2 regions of the Marinomonas sp. 5E14-1 genome follow, and region 2 is predicted to be linked to the other one. Evidence: predicted binding sites of a transcription regulator. Region 2 holds the regulator's gene; the other holds the start of a gene.
The links. The regulator LexA, encoded in region 2, represses DNA repair genes until DNA is damaged. The targets are predictions, from matches to a motif close to TACTGTNTANNTANACAGTA.
Positions count from the first base shown of each region.

Region 1: recN (DNA repair protein RecN) is a predicted target of LexA. The motif match lies at 2,905-2,924, and genes of this name have one in related genera.

Region 1 covers NZ_JBDXMW010000011.1:62,867-67,735, forward strand. The annotation lists gene dnaK (molecular chaperone DnaK) at 1-1,013, opposite strand, end outside; gene grpE (nucleotide exchange factor GrpE) at 1,116-1,694, opposite strand; gene ABFY09_RS11230 (GGDEF domain-containing protein) at 2,093-2,698, opposite strand; gene recN (DNA repair protein RecN) at 2,951-4,621, shown strand; gene fur (ferric iron uptake transcriptional regulator) at 4,731-4,869, opposite strand, start outside.
Region 2 covers NZ_JBDXMW010000010.1:91,634-107,004, forward strand. The annotation lists gene fabG (3-oxoacyl-ACP reductase FabG) at 123-857, opposite strand; gene fabD (ACP S-malonyltransferase) at 901-1,824, opposite strand; gene ABFY09_RS10750 (fatty acid synthesis protein) at 1,837-2,781, opposite strand; gene rpmF (50S ribosomal protein L32) at 2,793-2,972, opposite strand; gene ABFY09_RS10760 (YceD family protein) at 2,990-3,532, opposite strand; gene ABFY09_RS10765 (Maf family protein) at 3,649-4,257, shown strand; gene ABFY09_RS10770 (patatin-like phospholipase family protein) at 4,283-5,218, opposite strand; gene ABFY09_RS10775 (DUF4892 domain-containing protein) at 5,238-6,032, opposite strand; gene ABFY09_RS10780 (alpha/beta hydrolase) at 6,075-6,938, opposite strand; gene sixA (phosphohistidine phosphatase SixA) at 7,010-7,489, opposite strand; gene ABFY09_RS10790 (DUF4389 domain-containing protein) at 7,476-7,760, opposite strand; gene ABFY09_RS10795 (NAD(P)H-dependent glycerol-3-phosphate dehydrogenase) at 7,753-8,781, opposite strand; gene ABFY09_RS10800 (protein adenylyltransferase SelO) at 8,825-10,246, opposite strand; gene ABFY09_RS10805 (DEAD/DEAH box helicase) at 10,274-11,635, opposite strand; gene dinG (ATP-dependent DNA helicase DinG) at 11,756-13,876, opposite strand; gene lexA (transcriptional repressor LexA) at 13,946-14,566, shown strand; gene ABFY09_RS10820 (hypothetical protein) at 14,635-14,901, opposite strand; gene ABFY09_RS10825 (DUF6586 family protein) at 14,904-15,371, opposite strand; gene topA (type I DNA topoisomerase) at 15,368-15,371, opposite strand, start outside.

The sequences.
Region 1 (4,869 bases), on a different contig from region 2:
ATAACTTCATCGATCTCAGACGCAGAAAGCTCAGCATCTTTAAGCGCTTTACGGCAAGGCTCAAGTGAGTTCAATACTAGATCTTCAACCAAAGACTCCAACTTAGAACGAGTCAATTTCACGTTCAAGTGTTTAGGGCCAGTCGCGTCCGCTGTGATGTAAGGTAAGTTCACTTCTGTTTGTGACGCAGAAGACAACTCAACTTTCGCTTTTTCACCCGCTTCTTTCAAACGCTGTAGAGCCAACGGATCATTATGCAAATCGATACCAGACTGTTTCTTAAATTCGTCTGCTAAGAACTCGATAACGCGCATGTCGAAATCTTCACCACCTAGGAAAGTATCACCATTTGTAGACAATACTTCGAACTGTTTCTCACCATCTACATCTGCGATTTCGATGATAGAGATATCGAATGTACCACCACCAAGGTCATATACAGCGATTGTAGAATCGCCAGTACTTTTGTCTAAGCCGTAAGCCAATGCCGCTGCTGTAGGCTCGTTGATGATACGCTTTACTTCTAGACCAGCGATTTTACCCGCATCTTTTGTTGCTTGACGTTGGGAGTCATTGAAGTAAGCAGGAACCGTGATAACCGCTTCACTTACGCTCTCACCTAGATAATCTTCAGCTGTTTTCTTCATTTTCTTAAGAACTTCAGCAGATACTTGTGGTGGCGCTTTCTTATCGCCTTTGATTTCTACCCAAGCATCGCCATTATCAGCTGAAACGATTTTGTACGGCACCATAGAGATGTCTTTCTGTACAACGTCGTCTTTAAACTTACGACCAATCAAACGCTTAACAGCAAACAAAGTGTTTGTTGGGTTTGTTACTGCTTGACGTTTTGCAGATTGACCAACCAATACTTCGCCGTCTTCAGCAAAGGCAACAATCGAAGGCGTTGTGCGATCGCCTTCTGCATTTTCAATTACGCGTGCTTTTTCGCCGTCTAATACTGCTAGACAAGAGTTCGTTGTACCTAAGTCAATACCAATGATTTTACCCATGGTTTGTATCTCCAATATTTTGTTTATTACGTTAATAATTCTGTATTTGGGTGCGCTTCTGAGTATTTCAAGCACTGAGCGTCAAAAAAATGACACTCTAATTTATGCTGCGCTTGAAACAACAACCATTGCTGGGCGTAAAAGACGTCCATGAAGCGTATAGCCTTTCTGTACAACATCCATAACTGTATTCGGCTCTAACTCTGGATTAGGTACCATTGTCATAGCTTGATGCAGTTCTGGACTGAAAGGTTCGCCATGTGGGTCAACGACTTTCACTTCAAAGCGTGCCAACGTTTCAATCAAATCTTTCAGGGTTAATTCAACACCTTCACGAAGAGGGTCTGCTTCACCTGTCGCTGTTTCTGACGCTAGAGCACGCTCTAGGTTATCTGCAACATTAATAATGGACTTAGCAAATTTTTCAACGCCGAATTTATGTGCTTTTTCAACGTCTTGCTCTGCTCGACGACGCACATTTTGCGAGTCTGCTTGAGCACGAAGTGCCGCTTCTTTATATTGCGCAACTTCTTCTAATGCTTTTGCTAATTCATCGTTTTCAGCGACTTCTTCTAAAACCTCAACCTCAGGCTCTAAAATCTCTTCCACTGTGTCGTTCTGTGTTTCGCTTTTCAAATCTTGCTCCGCTTCTAGGTTAGGATTTTTTTGCTGTTCACTCATGGTGCACTCCAAATAACAGAAATAATTGATTCTCTGTGCTGGTTATATGGGGACAGCTTTTTGCCTTTCAACACTAAAACCATATTAATTTTATGGGATTTTTCAACTTCATTTATAAAGCGTAAAAAAGGAAAACTACAGGTAAAAAAAACTGAATAAAAACAAGCATAAAAAAAGCTGAAACAGCAGCCCTTAATATTTAACAGAACAAAAAAACCTAAGGTTCGATAATAATAAATTGTCACGATACTATTCTGTTGCGACCACTTTCCTTTGCTTGATACAACTTATTATCTGCTTCAGTGAGCATTTTATCTGGAGTTCCCCCAGATCGGCAGCTGGTTCCTCCACTAACAGTAATCACTCGATCAATACCTTCTATAGTTAAGCTCTCGACTTTATTGTCGAATACGCTCGACCAAGGCGAACGCCTCATCATTAGAGGTGTCTAGTAAAGCAACAAGTATTTCTTCTCCGCCAAAGCGCCCAACAAAGTCCTGTTTACGGGTTTGTGATTGGATACATTTTGCTATTTCACATAGAGCATCATCTCCAACCAAGTGACCGTACTCATCATTAATTCTTTTGAAGTGATCAATATCAAAGAGAATTAATGCCAACGATTGTTGATCGGATACAGGAGAGCTCAATAAGGCTTGCAGCTGAGCGTCAACAAAACGTCGGTTAAACAAGCCCGTTAAGTCATCTTGATGCAGCAATGTATTAATCTTTTCCGTCTTTTCATTAAAGACTTTAGCAAGGTCGTCAAACTCTTGATAAGTCACATCGTCATGATTAATTAGATTCATTCGTGCGGAGCTTTTTTGTATATGATCTGAGAAAAACTCGATACCTCGCCGAATCCGCTTAATCGTATAATGCGCCAACAGAACTCCAAGTAACCCCAAGCCAAACATTAACGACAATATATTCAAAATGCTCGACTGCAATCTATCATTCAGCTCTTGTTGGTTTTTCTCTATTACAGCTTGTAACACTGTCATATCAACATTCAATCCAACAACCCAATCCCACTCAGGAATCGCGGCCACATAAGTTAAGGAGTTGTAATAGCCTTATGCTCTCAATATGTTAACTAGACACACAACACTACCCTGTTTATTTAAACATCAGCCAAAATTATTAAGCCCTTTACAAAGGATAAAAAAAAGAAATAACTCTCTCTAACACTTGTCAAAAAACAGCCAAGTACTGTATAAATAACCATATGTATTTTTTCTCTTTTGGAGCCCTCTATGCTGACTAGCATTGCTATTTCCAATTTCGCGATTGTTGAAGCCTTGGAGCTTGAATTTAAACAAGGTATGACGGTTATTTCAGGTGAAACCGGTGCAGGTAAATCCATCATGGTGGATGCTTTATCCCTTTGTTTAGGCGATCGTACGGATGCTGCTGTCGTCAGGCACGGAGAGAAAAAAGCCGATATCAGTGCGAGCTTCGATATACAGCATTATCCACACGTACATGAATGGCTTGAAGAGAGAGACCTAGAGCACGATCAGCATTGCATCTTACGGCGTGTCATTAGTAAAGAGGGGCGCTCAAAAGCCTATATTAATGGCCGCCCGTGTACTTTGAGTGACTTAAAAGAAGTCGGCAGTCATCTAGTCGATATTCATGGTCAACACGAACACCAGTCGCTACTTAAGAAAAATGCTCAAAGACAACAACTAGATGCTTATGGACAACTCACCGATTTAGCAAAAAAAGTTAGCGTACAATATGCGACTTGGCGACAGTTAAAAGAAGAACTGTCAGCAAAACAGAGCCGATCTTCAGAACAAGACGCGAAAGTTCAACTTCTGTCCTACCAAGCACAAGAGCTGCAACGCCTTGATTTAAAAGAAGGCGAAATTGAATCTCTAGAAAGCGAGCAGAGCTTCTTATCCAATATTGCCGACTCTCAATTAAAAGCCTATCAAGCCAGCAATATTTTAATTGATAGCGACGAAGGCAATATTTGCTCGCTACTGAATCAAGCCCTTAGCACCGCAAGCCAAATTAGCCCTGCAACAAAAGAGCTAGAAAGTGCGCTGGAAATGATGAACGACGCTCTCATTCAAGCACAAGAAGCCGCGGACAGCTTACATCATTACCAAGATACCCTAGAGCAAGACCCAGAACGATTAGCGGAAATCGAACAACGTTTGTCTGACATCTATGATACAGCACGCAAACATAGAGTCTTACCAGAAGCTCTAGTGCCACTGAGAGAAAGCGTTGAAGAAGAGTTAGAAGGACTGCAAGGCAGCGAAGAAAGCCTAGAAGCGTTGAAAGAAAAAGAAGAACAAGCCTACGAAACACTCACAGCATTGGCTACAACCTTGACAGAAAAACGCATCATAGCCAAAGACAATTTAGCTAAAAAAGTAGAAGAGCAAATTCATGGTCTAGGCATGCCTCATGCTCGATTCTTTATTCAATGCCAACCATTAAACCAAGTCACAGCGAATGGTTTTGAAGACATAGAATACATGATTGCTTCTAACCCAGGACAACCCGCTCAACCTTTACGGAAAGTTGCATCAGGTGGCGAATTGTCTCGCATCAGTTTGGGCATTCAAGTGGTTACAGCGCATACTTCTATTATCCCAACCTTAGTATTCGATGAAGTAGATGTGGGTATCAGTGGCGGCATCGCCGAGGTTGTTGGTCGTATGCTGCGCTCTGTAGGCCAGCGTGGACAAGTATTCTGTGTTACGCATTTAGCTCAAGTGGCTGCACAAGGCAATCAACACTTAAGAGTAAGTAAAAACGTATCTAATGAAGCCACTTCGTCACAAGTAGATTTATTGAAAGATCAGGATCGCACACAAGAAATTGCGCGTTTGCTTGGCGGTTTGGAACTTACCGAGCAAACCCTCGCCCACGCCAGAGAAATGCTAGGTAACGTACAACTTCAATAACTCAGAAAAAATTACAACATAGCAAAACAAAAAGGAGGTTAAGCATTCCACTTAACCTCCTTTTTTATAGAATAAAGCTTTGAAGAGTGAATCTTTTAAAAGCCAGCACTTACTTTGATTTTGGACGTACGTACAAAATCAAGCTGTGGTCTTCAATCTCAAAGCCATGCTCTTCCGCAATCTCGTGCTGACGTTTTTCAATAATAGGATCAACAAATTCAATTACTCGACCACTTTCTAAACAAATC
Region 2 (15,371 bases):
CCTACTTTACTCATTAACAGCTCAGTGTGAGCAATTATAATATTCGATAACCTAAAAGGCATGATTCTATACATCAACCGGAGACGTATTTTCGTTGAATTAAATATAAAATTCAACTCAAATTACGACATATACATACCGCCATTGACATGTAATGTCTCACCGGTGATGTAAGCAGCGCCTTGCGACGCTAAAAATGCGACAGCAGCCGCAATTTCTTCTGGTTGACCAAGGCGCGAAGAAGGTACTTTTTCAACCAATTTCGCTTTGTGCTCTTCTGGAAGCACCTTAGTCATATCCGTTTCAATAAATCCCGGAGCAACACAATTTACTGTAATACCACGAGATGCAATTTCTGCAGCCAAAGAGCGACTAAAACCTTCTAGTCCAGCTTTTGCAGCAGAGTAATTTGTTTGCCCGCCGTTACCCATAGAGCCAACAACAGAACTAATGCTAATCACACGACCAAATTTTGCCTTGGTCATGCCACGTAGGCAAGCTTTTGTGACACGAAATACTGAAGTAAGGTTAGTGTTAACTACTTGTTCCCACTCATCTTCTTTCATTCGCATCATAAGGTTGTCACGAGTAATACCCGCATTATTAACCAAAATTGTTGGCGCGCCAAATTCTGCAGCAATTTCTTTTACAACAGTATCAACAGATTCACTTGATGATACATCTAGAACCCAACCTTTGCCTTTATCGCCTAAGTATTCGCTAATACTCTGCGCACCAGACTCGCTTGTAGCCGTACCAATCACAGTAGCGCCCTGCTCAACCAAAGCTGTTGCAATTGCTTTACCTATGCCACGAGTAGCTCCAGTTACTAGAGCGATTTTCCCTTCAAGACTCATTTTTGTCTCCAACAATTAATTCAAACAATTGTATCAATATCAATTAAGCAGATAGAGCCGCTTCAAAACCAGATAAATCACCTAAAGAAGAGGCAGCAAGACCTTTAACGATTCGCTTATTCAGTCCGCTCAATACTTTACCTGGGCCGCATTCTAGAGTTTCAGTTACACCCAGTTCAGAAAGCAAGATAACAGACTGAGTCCATAATACAGGCTCACTTAATTGAGCAACCAAGTTTGCTTTAATAACTTCTGGGTCTGATACAGCCTGAGCGGTCACATTTTGCACCAACACACAAGAGGGCGCATTGAATTCGATGGAGTTCAACTTTTCAGCCAACTTTTCGCCTGCAGGTACCATCAATTCACAATGAGAAGGAACACTAACAGGAAGTGGTAATGCACGCTTAGCGCCAGCTTCTTTAGCATTCGCCATTGCTGCTTCAACTGCTGAAACATGACCTGCGATAACCACCTGCCCAGGAGAGTTAAAGTTAACTGCACTAACAATACCCTCCGCTGCAGAACAAGCCGCTACAACTTTATCGTCATCTAATCCGATGATCGCCGCCATTGCCCCTTCACCTGCCGGAACCGCTTGCTGCATGTATTCACCGCGCAATTTAACAAGCTCAACAGCATCACTGAACGCCACGACACCAGAACATACCAACGCAGAATATTCACCTAAACTATGACCAGCAACATAATCAGGCTTAGCACCACCTTGTTGCTCCCAAAGACGCCACAAAGCAACGCTTGCCGTTAGAAGAGCTGGCTGAGTCTTATCGGTTTGACTCAACTTTTCAGCGTCATTTTGCACAAGATCCCATAAATCGTAACCAAGCACAGCTGATGCTTCCGCAAAAGTCTGCCCTATTACATCATGCTTTTCAGCTAAATCAGACAACATCCCTAACTGCTGAGAACCTTGCCCCGGAAAAACAAACGCTAATTTAGTACTCATTTAATCTCCTAACTATGAAGCCTTATCACAAAGTCGCGCTTCCATGGCAGAATATAAATCTGCTCGCGCTATATCAATGCCGTACTCGATTGCACCAATCATTGCTGGCACATCAGAACAACCATGACCTTTTACCAAATTGCCACGCACACCAGCTAAACAAGCACCATGTCTACGCTCAGTTTGGTAAAAAGTCTCGAACAAAGAGGAAATACCATCCACCCCTTTAAATTTCCCCATCAAAAAAGACAAAAGACCTTCCGATGCCTTTAATACTGCATTACCTACCATGCCATCACAAACAATGACATTTTTTTCACCTTCAAACAGCTCAGAACCTTCAGCATAACCAAGATAAGTGGGCCATTCTCTGTTAGATAAAAGATAGTCCGCCTCTTTAATAACCACACTACCTTTCGTACTCTCCACCCCAACATTCAACAAACCCACTTTAGGCGCTTCATTACTCAAGACTTCAACATAAGCCCCACCCAATTCAGCAAAACCAATCAGCATGGATGAAGGACAGTGAACATTCGCCCCCAAATCTACTAAACAACGCAAGGGGTTAGAATACAACTCCCTAATCAACGCAGGATAAAGCTTTGGTCTTAATAAGCCAAGAATGTGACGAGCAAGCGCCACCATCGCACCAGTATTCCCCAATGTTACAGCAACATCAGACGAGCCTTTTGCTAAAGCATCCAAGGATTGATAAAGCGTAGCATTACGACGACGAAATAAGGATAAAACGATCTCATCATCTCCATCAATTACGTCAGAGCAAGCTATCAGAGATAAACGTTCATTCGGAACTGGAAGGGATAATCCGGCATAAGGGGAATAATAAATAGTGATGGCCACATCATCATAACGCGAGAGAATTTCCTCAACACCATCAAATGCAATGCGGGGACCTAAGTCCCCGCCCATAGCGTCTAAAGCTACCCTGATCATGGGTATCTTAGTTACTCACCTTTAGGTGTAATAACTTGACGGCCACGATAAAAACCATCGGCAGAAACGTGGTGACGACGGTGAAGTTCACCAGTAGTCTGTTCTACAGATAGAGTTGCGCCTGTCAAAGCATCGTGTGAACGACGCTGGCCGCGACGTGAACGAGTTACTTTACTTTTTTGTACTGCCATTTTTGGAGCTCCTAACTTTACTTAGCCTTTAATTGGGCCAATATACTAAATGGATTCGGTTTTTCGTCATCCGGTGCGTCATCGGTAGACGAGGCATACTTTACAGCTGTTGGGTTGCAACCACTTTCTTCGTGATAAGCGACAATAGGTAAAGCAAGTATAATTTCTTGTTCCACCATATCTGCTAAGATTACGTCACCATCGGTCATGACAACAGGGTCGTAATCAGCCGGTATATTTTTCGCATGATCTTCGTCATAAACAAAGGCCAAAGATAAATCTAACGTCAGATCATGTGCCACAGGCCCCATACAACGTTGGCACACTAAGTGAACCTTCGTTGTTAATGAACCAGTCGCAATGTAGCGCCTATCCTCATCAACTCTAAAGTCTAGATGAATAGATACATCACCCTTATCTGAGGCCAATATAGCACAAAGCTCCTTAAATTGATTAAGAGGCATACCCCCATCAATCGCTGACTCATGGTTAGCGTATTTACGAGGGTCAAAATATTTAGGTAATGTGTCATTCAACATGGCGGCAGATAATATTGCCAAGGACTCTAATTGTCAAAGTCTAAGTGCTGTTTAAGCGTTTTTTTTCACTCTTTTAAGTTATTCGGCTCAAAAAAAAGTAAAATAACGTCTCATTCTAATTAAATGCTTGAATAACAATGCAAAAGATACTCATTTTAGGCTCCTCTTCTCCCTATAGAAAAGAGCTACTAGTACGCTTAAATCTTCCTTTTGAATGCCATTCACCGTCTATAGATGAAACACCATTTGACAATGAAAGCCCAGAGACACTAGTTAAGCGCCTAACAATAGAAAAAGCGTTTGCAGTCGATCAAGACCGTAAGAAATCAACTCAATCTCATGCCCTTATCATTAGCTCCGACCAAGTTGCCGTATTAGACAAACAAACATTAGGTAAACCACACACCTACCAAAATGCAGTTAAGCAGCTTTCTAGTTTTAGCGGTAAAAAAGTTAGCTTTCTGACAGGTCTTTGTCTGTTGGACCAAGAAGATCAGTCTTATCAATATGCGCTAAGCGAGTACCATGTGTACTTTCGAGAGCTAACACACCAAGAAATAGAAAGTTACGTGCAAATTGAGCAACCACTCAACTGCGCTGGAAGCTTTAAATGCGAAGGATTAGGCGTCAGTTTATTTGAAAGAATGGAAGGAGATGACCCTAACAGTCTAATTGGTTTACCTTTAATTTCTCTCTGTCGGTTATTACGAGAGCAAGGAGTAAACCCAATCAGTTCCTCTATATAAAACATACCGAAAATCAGAGCCCATATTAAGGCTTATAGCCTTTAGGGAAGGTGTAATAATTGGCTGCCGGAGTTTCTAAATCATCAATCGCTTTTAGCGTGATATCGTAGCCGAAATCAATCAGCTCTTTCGCCTTCCAAAACTCATAAAACCCTGAGATATCTTTTGGGATAGAAATCAATAAATCTGGTGGATAACCCGCTAATTTGTATTGCGTCAAAGACTCTTGCATTGTTTCAAACATCATATTGACGGTTTGTAATCGCCCCCAAGAATCGGAAGAGTATTTTGGTTTATCCTCATCCGAATCATCCTGCCCTTTATGAAAGAGCTTTTTTACACTTCCCCACCAAGCAGAGTCGTCTTCCTTATCATCTAGCTTTTCAAGCTCTATTTCATCAGGTATGCATTTCGCAGGGCCATTTAAATCAACCGCCACAATGTAATCTGCTGCAGCTGAGACACTTGGGGTAATTGGCAACGGGTTTAACACTCCACCATCAACATACAACTGCCCAGCTATCGAAACAGGTGCAACAATCGAAGGGATTGCGGAAGAAGCACGCATGGCTTCGATCAAATCTCCACGCTGAAACCAAAACTCTTTTTGGTTCAATAAATCCACAGCCACGGACGTATAATCAATAGGCAACGACTCAATATTTAAATCGCCTATAATGCTCTGGATTTTCTCAAAAAAGCGATCACCTTTAATGTAACCGCCATTCAAAAGAGATACATCAAGTAAGCGCAAAACACCCACTTTATCTAGGGATTCAGCCCACTCACGGTATTCATTTAATTTACCTGCGGCAAAAACACCACCGATAATGGCACCAATAGAACAACCCGAAATACTAATAATTTCATAACCACGTTCGTCTAACGCTTGAATAACACCAATATGTGCATTACCACGAGCTGCACCACTACCTAAAATAAGAGCAACAGTTTTTTTCATATTCATCAACACCTAAAACCTAAGGGCGCTCATAAACAAAGGAAACACGATTAACACCAAGTGATTCGCGACCAAGGTCAGCCAGATTAATAAAACGAACCTTCGCTTTCAGCTGATCACCCAAACCAGCTTCAATGGCATCAATAAGTTGATCCCCAGAGCCAATAGCAGAGCGACTTCCTTCTCTATTACTCGTCACAAATGCGATCACACTTTGATCACTAGACAAGTCTCGAACAAAACGACGAATCCGAGGAATATCTTGCGCATCCATTTGAGCGATAATACCAAATTCCGTATCTTGCAACTTAACAGGCTTTACCTGATCAAGACGAACCATAACATCGCCCGCACCACGACGATTCAAATATAAAATTTGATACTCCCCTGCTGAACCTTTAACAACAAGCAAAAACTGACTTTGGTCTGCACCATACAAAAGATAATCTTTAAAAAAGTTATTTGCCCAAGCGTTACTGCTGCCACAGCTACGGCTTTCACACTCAAATACAATCTCTTGTCCACTTTTTTGTAATCCTGCTCGGTAATGAGAATAAACCTCTCCCAAAAGCGCATTCCGGTTTATTTTATACAAAGACGTAAAGTGATCACCTTCTAAGCGAATAACTTCTTCTGGCTCCCAGCCGCTTCCCGCACGACGAATTTTACTAAGAGGCACCTCAACCAAAACGCTAACTTCTGATTGGCTTTTAACAAGTTGCGCATCACGATACGGATCAACTCTCGAAACATCTGCCGAAACAAAAGAACACCACAAAACCAACAAGCATAATATTCCACGAAACTTAGCCATATATTTTTCCTAATCGCCCATATTCAACTTAGGCTATGTAAATTAATTTTGATTAATAAAGCGTTTAATTTCCGTTGCTACACAAAAACAAGTGTCTGCCTCAAGATGAAAGTGATGATTCCCCCCTAACCACTGTAGTTTTATCCACGGAAACTGCGCGGCACGCTTTTCAACCAACAAATGGTCATCTTTATAAATACCGTCCCGAGCAATTAACGCCAATGTAGGACACTTAATCTCCTGAATAAAAGCTTCAATGCTCTCTTCATCCATTCTAAAAGGCGATGGGAAGGTTAGCTTGCCATCGTGACGCCATGTCCAAACACCTTCTGCATTTTGCTTCGCACCTCGCTCAACAAGTAAGCTCGATGCTGCTTTTGATAATTTAGTAAACCCATCCATACGAGCAAGCGTCATAGCTTCTTTTGTTTTGTAGCTCGTACCTCGATCTTTTCGATGTTTAAGCATCTTATTAATGGAGCGCTGTAAGGTCATGACTCTGTTTTCTGGTGAACCACTTAACGGCCCCATATTATCCAGAATCACCAAACCTCTTACTTTATCTGGCGCAATCGCAGCCACCAACATAGCCACAGCACCGCCCATGCTATGCCCAACCAACCAAACACTCTGATTCGATTGATTTAAGATCGACACCACATCCAACACATAATCCCATAGATGATAAAAACTGCCATCAGGACGATGTTGAGAAAAGCCATGCCCAGCAAGATCTAAAGCAACATGTGAGAACTCAGAAAAATGAGGAGATAAATTAGAAAAGCTAGCCGCATTATCCAGCCAACCATGCAATGACAAGATTTTTAAAGCAGAAGTGTTTTTTGGTAACCACTGCAAACCTGAAATTTCGGTATGCCTTAGTTTATAAACTATGTCATTTCCCATCGTACTTTTTACCAATAAATGAATGAAGTATGACTCGGCTATTCAACATCTAAGCTCAAACTAATAAGAGGCTAAAGTGCTGAAATTTTCCAACGGTATTGACAGCAAGCGCCAGCCAATAATTCCCCTTCAAGGGCAACCATGGTCGCAGTTTCCATCGAGAGATCTAGAGGCAAGGGTTCATCAACCAAATAATCAATTAACTGATAGGCAAAAGGCTGATGTGTTATCAGCAAAATCGTATTGTCAGCCTGCTCACCAAGCCAAGCTGCAACATTCATCGCTCGGCCATCTGGAGTGATTTCTGGGCAATCTTTCACCTCAACCGTCCCACCAAAGGTTGCAAGAAAGGTTTTCGCCGTTTGCTGAGCTCTTAAATACGGACTCACAAAAATAACATCAAGATGCTCAGCCCGTTCAACAAAAGCCTCTGCCGTCGAGATAACTTGCGCAACTCCTTTTTCTGTTAGTTTTCGTTGTGCGTCCTGACTGTGGCTATAAGGCTCAGCATGACCATGACGCAAAACGTATAAGCGCTTAAGCGTCTTCATCTATCTCTTCTTGCGGCCAAGGTTGGAATGGAAAAGGTTTTTCCTCTTCAGCGAAAGACAAAAATAAGAAAATCTGCTGAATAAAAGCCGTAACACTTTTTAACCATACAGATAACGTTTTCGGCTCATGCTTTGAGCCAAGTTTCACCAAGCTCACTATTACCAATAAGATGCCAAAAACGCTCATCACAATATTGAGCACCACCCAATAAACCAACATAAAAATCAAACGAAACCAAAAACCCTGATCAGCATAACCTGGCTTAGACATTGTTACTCTCCTCATTTGTCGCGAACTCCACATCCCATTTTTGCTCACCTGTCATCATTGAACCAATCAACGACTCAAGCTTTGCACCTTCAAATAATAGCTTAGATAAGCCTTCAGCCAACGGCATATATAAACCATGTTTATGAGCTTCTTCCACTACCATTTTTAACGTATTCACACCTTCAGCAACCTCTCCAATAGAACCGATTGCTTCTTCTAAATCTTGACCTGAACCAATAGCAAAACCAACACGATAGTTGCGGCTCAACGGTGAAGTACAGGTTGCGATCAAATCTCCCATTCCAGCCAAACCCAAGAATGTCATTGGATTCGCACCAAAATGTACAGCAAAACGACTCATTTCAGCCAAACTACGCGTCATAATCATCGACATGGTGTTTTCACCAACATTTAACGCCTTCGCAAGTCCACAAACAATCGCATAAATATTTTTGAGTGCGCCAGCGAGCTCCACACCTGCACTGTCTTTATTTTCATAGACACGAAACGCAGGAGATTTCAGCAACTCTATCGCTCTTTGTCTAACTTGATCATCTGAGCTAGCAATAACAGAGCCTGTCATTTGACCTGCTGCGATCTCTTTTGCCAAATTAGGACCACTCAGTACACCAATTTTTTGCGTGATAGGGTTTCGACGCAAAATATCACTCATTAGCTCAAAACGATTTGGATTAAACCCCTTTGTGGTACTGATTAAAATTTTATCTGCTGTCAACAAAGGCTCTATTCGCTGAACGACCTGCTCAAAAGACTTCGACGGAATTGAAACAAAAACCGTATCACTTTCTCGAATTGCTTGCTCCAAGTTCGACGTCGCCAGCAATTCACGATGCAATGGCGCATTAGGTAAATATCGATTATTCAACCCAGTTAAATTAATTTCTTCAACCTGCTCTTCATTTCGCATCCACTGGCTTACTTGATGACCATTGTTGGCCATAATATTTGCCAAGGCTGTACCAAAACTGCCGCCACCTAATACACATACCGAATGCTTCATAACCATAATTTCTCTTTGTCTATTAATATCATCTTAAGCCAAATTAAGATGAACAACTCACTTCTAATGACTTACCCCATTCAGGCACGCGCTGAGCAAGCGAATCCGACTCAGGGTGCTCATCGAAAGGAGAAGCCAGTACATTTAACAAACGTCTAAAAGGTAAATAATCACCCTGTTCCGCCGCCAAAATGGCACTGTGAGCCAAATAATTTCTTAGTATAAATTTCGGATTAACTTGAGTCATTGATTCGCTCACACTCTGCCAATCTGAACACCCAGCAATACGCGCTGCCTGATAGTCTTGCAACCAACTCTGTAGCCTCTGACGATCCACGACTTCATCAAGCAAAAGACTAAAACCATCCTTTTCAGAATAACTAAGCAAGCGAAAAAACACAGAGTAATCCATCTTCTCACTAGCTAAAATACTAAAAAGTGGCGGCAACAAGGTATGCACGTCTTTAGAGGAATTCAACCCAAGCTTCACCATCATCAATGCATCGTAATGGGTTTGTAATTCAACCTCATAACCTTGCAGAATGGCAACCAACTGATCTCGCTCTAAATGCTTTGAAAAACATTTCATCAAGCAGTTTAAATTCCACAACCCAATACCCGGTTGCCGAGAAAAAGCATAACGCCCTTCATAATCTGAGTGATTGCACACCCAATCCGGCTCATAGTCTTCCATGAATCCATAAGGGCCATAATCAAGCGTCTCACCAGTAAATGAGAAATTATCCGTATTCATCACGCCATGCTGAAAACCAACTGCTTGCCATTTAGCAATCATTCGAGCGGTTCGCTTCACTACCTCTTTGAGCATGTTTTCTAATGGAACGTCTGTTTTCAGAGAGTCTGGGTAGTAATGCTCAAGACAATAGTCAATCAGCTCGTTTAGCTGATCCTGCTTTCCCTGATAAAAGAAGTATTCAAAGTGACCGAACCGAATGTGCCCTTGAGCCACTCTCAACAACATAGCGCCAGCTTCTGGCTGCTCACGATAAACCGCCTCACGACTATCATAAAGCCCTAAAGCACGAGAAGTTGGGATAGACAAAGCGGCCATCGCTTCACTCGCCAAATACTCACGAATACAGGAGCGCAGCACTGCACGACCATCACCGCGACGAGAATAAGGCGTGGGCCCTGCACCTTTCATATGCAAATCGTATAAAAGACTGTCTTGACCTCGAACTTCTCCTAGCAATACACCTCGCCCGTCGCCAAGTTGAGGAGAAAAACCACCAAACTGATGACCAGCGTAAACCATACTTAAACTATGAGGCGCTGCATCTTCACCACTCAATAAACGCTTGGTTTGGGAGGACTTGATATCGATGAATAAAAACGTGGCGAGCGACTGATTAAATTCAACCAATCGCTGCTCAAGAAGTGGTTGAACGACTGTTTTCGATGAAAACATATCGCCCAACATTGAAAAGTGATGTTCTAAGTTCATCTTATCTCACTAAAAAGTAAGCGATGTTTATTGAGACATATCCACCATATATTCACAACGGATACTCTCACCGACAACTCTTTCTATTTCCGGAATCATAAAGGCGTCATCTTCACTTGCGAAGCTAACGGATTTACCTAATTCACCACCACGACCCGTTCGACCAATACGGTGAACATAATCTTCTGGATCTTCAGGTAAAGCATAGTTCACAACCAGCTCAACGTTGTCTACGTGAATGCCTCGCCCTGCCACATCAGTCGCAACAAGCACTTGAATAGAACCTTCTTTGAAGTTCTTCAGGGTTTTGACGCGCTTATCCTGAGCCACTTCACCAGATAAAATAGCGCAGTTAATATTCGCTTTACGCAAACGTTCAAAAAGGTCACGAGTTTCGTCGCGGCGATTGGCAAATATGATAGTACGTTGACCACCATTTTCTTCAATCAACTGCTTCAAGACAGGCCATTTCTGATCTGCTTCCACAGTATAAATAACTTGCTCAATGTTTTTGTTTGTCGCTTCCTTTGGCACAACAGACACTTCTTTCGGGAAGTAAGTCCATTGTTGAGCCAATGCTTGCACGTCTTTAGGGAAAGTTGCACTGAACAGCATAGTTTGTCGTGTTTCTTTATGCGGTGTCATGCGAATAATGCTTTTCACATCTGGAATGAAGCCCATAGACAACATACGGTCCGCTTCATCTAAAACAAGGCACTCCACTTTATTCAAAAGCACTTTACGATTTCGAGCAAAATCCAATAATCGCCCCGGAGTCGCCACTAAGATATCAACATTCTCAGTTTCTAAAGCAATTTTTTGCTTTTCATAACTCAAACCACCCACTAATGAAACAACATTCAAATGACAGTTTGACGTTAGCTTTTCAGCTTCATCGGCAATCTGCAACGCCAATTCACGAGTCGGAGCAATAATCAAACCACGCGCCAAGTTATTCGCACGTTTTTCTTCTAATGGGTAATCTAAGAAGTCACTGATCATAGCGATTAGGAAAGCCGCTGTTTTGCCTGTACCTGTTTGAGCTTGACCAATAATGTCATAGCCCTGCAAGGTCATCGGCAATGTTTCCGCTTGAATTTCGCTGCAGTACTCAAATCCCATTTCAGAAATAGACTTCAAAACACGATCAGGAAGGTTTAAATCATGAAAGCGCAACTTACCCTCAACTTCCGCTACTGGAAAGTCTTCAATAGACCAAATTGAAGCTTTTTTAGAACCACTCTGAGCCTCATCAACGGAATCAGGAGTTTGAGAGTCTTTTGCGTTTACTGGCTTTTCACTGTTGTTTCGAGGGCGCTTATTTGGACGGCGGCTACGCTTAGGTTTTACTGTTTTTTCTGATGACACTTCTTGATTTTGGTTTTCCATATTGGAATCTATACGCTTCTATAATGTTTTAAGGTTATATGTTTTTGATGATAAACATTTGTGTAAGGAGTGTACCTAATTGACAAGGCTTTATCACCCTTTGCTTTTTGTCTGGTGTGTTCATTGATATCGATAAGGCGGCAAACTACTAATTAATTGAGCCCCATAACGCTTTGTCTTTAAGCGCTTATCTAATATATGGATTTCACCAGAGTCTTTTTCATTTCTCAATAAACGACCAGTTGCTTGAACCAACCTCAAAGATGCATCAGGAATAGTAATTTCCATAAATGGGTTACCGCCACGTTTTTGAATCCATTCCGCCAGAGTTGCCTCAACAGGGTCGTCCGGAACCGCAAACGGAATTTTAGCAATATAGACTCTTGTTAAGTAATTTCCAGGTAAATCAACACCTTCAGCAAAACTAGCCAAGCCGAATAATAAACTTCCTTTGCCGTCATCAATCCGTGATTTATGAGAATCCAGAATAACGCGCTTGGATTGCTCTCCTTGCATAAGTAAAATTTCTTTCAACTTATCAGATAGAGACAAAGACACTTCTTCCATTTGTCGACGCGAAGAAAACAGAACTAGACTGCCTTTTGCAATATCTACTGATTTATTTACATAAGCAATAATTTCTGCCGTATGTTGCTCAACGCGGTTTGGCTCATTCTCCATATCAGGAACGATCAACAAGCCGTTTTCTTGAAAATCAAATGGGCTCAATACTCGCAAATATTCACTTTCAAGGGGAACACCGGAGCGCATATTAAAGCGATGAAACTGGTTGAGTGCCGTCAGTGTTGCAGAAGTCACCACAGCGCCAAAGCACTTATCCCAAAGTTGCTGTCTCAGTGTGTTTGCCGCCAAAATAGGAGAACCACCAAGTTCGATATCCTGCTCCATGCCTTGTCCAGATAAAACCAACCAACGAGCATTAGGCGGATAATTTTGGTCATCAACTATAGAATATAACCGCCACAAACTGACCGATTGCTCCAATCTACCCAAAATCACGCCCAATATTGGCTGCCAAGTTTCTGCTGTTTCCGGCGTAATTCCCATACCTTCATTTTGCTTGGTTTTCTTACATTCATCCTGAATGCTTTCGATGTTGTTAAATAGTTTCTGATAAGAGGTTTGTAGGCTGTAAGCCAATTGGCGCAGCTCATCTGGTATTAAACCAAACTCAAAACGATGCTGATTGTTTTCCTGGTCCAACCCTAAACCTTGAATATAAGGAGCTAAACCTTGTTGGGCATATTGAATAAAGTTGACAATACTTTGTATTTGCTGAGGAATTTTAAGTAAAAGCTGACCTGTTAAACTGACATCATCTGTTAGTTCTTGCTTGAGATTAACAAGATTCTTTTCCAATTGACGAAGCCAAACAATACTCTGCTGCAATCTAACTTCATGACGGAAATGACCAATCGCCTTATCTGGCAAATGATGACCTTCATCAAACACATAAATTGTTTCTTTCGGTGCTGACAAAATCGCACCACCAAGGGATAAATCCGCTAAAACCAAATCATGGTTTGCAATAATTACATCAGCCACTTCAATTTCGGCTCTCGCTTTAAAAAATGGGCACACTGAATAATTAGCACAATTTCGATTCGTACACTGCTGATGGTCTGTGGTTAAACGGCGCCAATCTTGCTCACGAATAACACCTTCCCAATTATCTTTATCGCCGTCCCAGCTACCTTTTTCTAACGCCGCATCCATTTCTTGATACAAAGCGGTATTCACATCATCCGACTGTAAATGCTGCTCAAAAAGCCCTGCAAACATATCATCAATAGCTTGTTCTTCTGAGCTTAAAAAACCCTCTAGATTATTCAAACACAAATACCGGCCTCGCCCTTTGGCTAAGGTATATTTGAAATTCAACTCGGTATGCTCAAGTAGGTCAGGCAACTCTTTGTGGAGAATCTGCTCTTGCAGCGCAACCGTCGCTGTTGAAATGACCAGTTTTAAACCACGTGCTTTCGCAATTGGAATGGCGGCAAGACAATATGAAAGCGTTTTACCGGTTCCTGTTCCAGCCTCAACAACAGCAACATGCTTTTCATCCAGCCTCTCGCCTTCCGTGCCTTGCTTAATATTCCCTAATGTACGAGCGATAGCACCTATCATTTGGCGCTGTCCAGCCCTTGGTTTATGGGACTTCGCATCCAAAGAAGCACGGTATGCGAGTTGAATTTGTTTTTTTAGTTCGTCTGAAAGCATTTATATCATTGAGATTAGTTAAGAATGCTGTATATAATAACAGTTACTGTATAAACAACCAGACTCCTTATGATTAAATTAACCAAAAGACAATCTGACGTACTAGAAACCATTCGTGAATTTATTAATGAAACAGGGTTTCCACCTACTAGAGCAGAAATCGCCCGTCGCCTTGGGTTTAAATCACCCAATGCTGCCGAAGAGCATTTAAAAGCCTTATCAAAAAAGGGGGCGATTGAAATGCTATCTGGCGCCTCTCGTGGGATTCGCCTCATTGAAGAAACCTCCAATGACGAGCCAGAGGACTTAGGCTTACCAATCATTGGAAAAGTTGCCGCCGGCTACCCTATTCTTGCTCAAGAGAACATTGACTCACATGTCAACATTCCAGCCAATATGTTTTCACCTCAGGCGGATTACTTCCTTTCGGTCTCAGGAACCAGCATGAAGAATATCGGCATAATGGAAGGCGACCTTCTTGCTGTTCACAAAACCAATACTGTACACAATGGCCAAGTAGTCGTTGCACGCATCGGTGATGAAGTAACAGTAAAACGCTTTGAGCAAAAAGGCAGCATTGTTCGCCTAATTCCTGAAAACGAAGAATACAATGACATCATTGTTGACCTCGAAAGCGAAGACTTTGCCATTGAAGGGCTGTCTGTCGGCGTAATAAGACAAGGCCTTTAAAAGTTTGTCAGCACCAATAGAAAAGCGAAGCATTTGCTTCGCTTTTCTAAATAACAACTAACGATCAATTAATGCAGAATTTTTGGTCGAAACTCTTCATTATCAAGATATTCAGCACCTTCATCAAAAAAAGACTCATCTGAGTAAACATAATCAATGCCTGCATGAAACATGCACTTTGCCAGTTCGAAGTAACGATCTTTCAAATAAGATCGAGTGTCGTCTGATATTTGCAATGTTGCTAGCGGTGTTGTTTCCTCACCATCTTCACTGGCTGGTCTCAGCACAATATCACCGTTCTCCAGCTCAACAATTTCTAGGTAGGACTCTTTCATATTCAATACTCTGATGACTCTTCTCTAAAACGCAAAATCAACTCAGCTAAATTCGCCAAATAGAAACCCACTGAAGCGCCCGCATCGTTGCCACGACCAATAAGGTTATTACTGCTCATAACTGACACAGTAGCACGACACTCCAACTGAGCAAGGTAAGCCTGCTCCAATTGAGCACACCAAGAATCTTTGCGATCACATAAATCGGCCAATTCACTCAATGCCGGCACAACCATGTGTTTGGATTCTGCCTCTTTCATAAGCACAGAAACCGTCAAAGAACCTGACAGCGAATAAGCAGATGAAATTTCCTTCAACAAGCCATTCAACGCACTTTTAAGTTGAAATATTGCTGAACTTTCTAGCCCAACACTTAACCACTTCTCACCTATATCTTGGCTTTGTTGAATAAAACGTCTTGCTGTATCAATTTTCTGATTAGTTAAACTTGCTAAACTAACACCACTCAT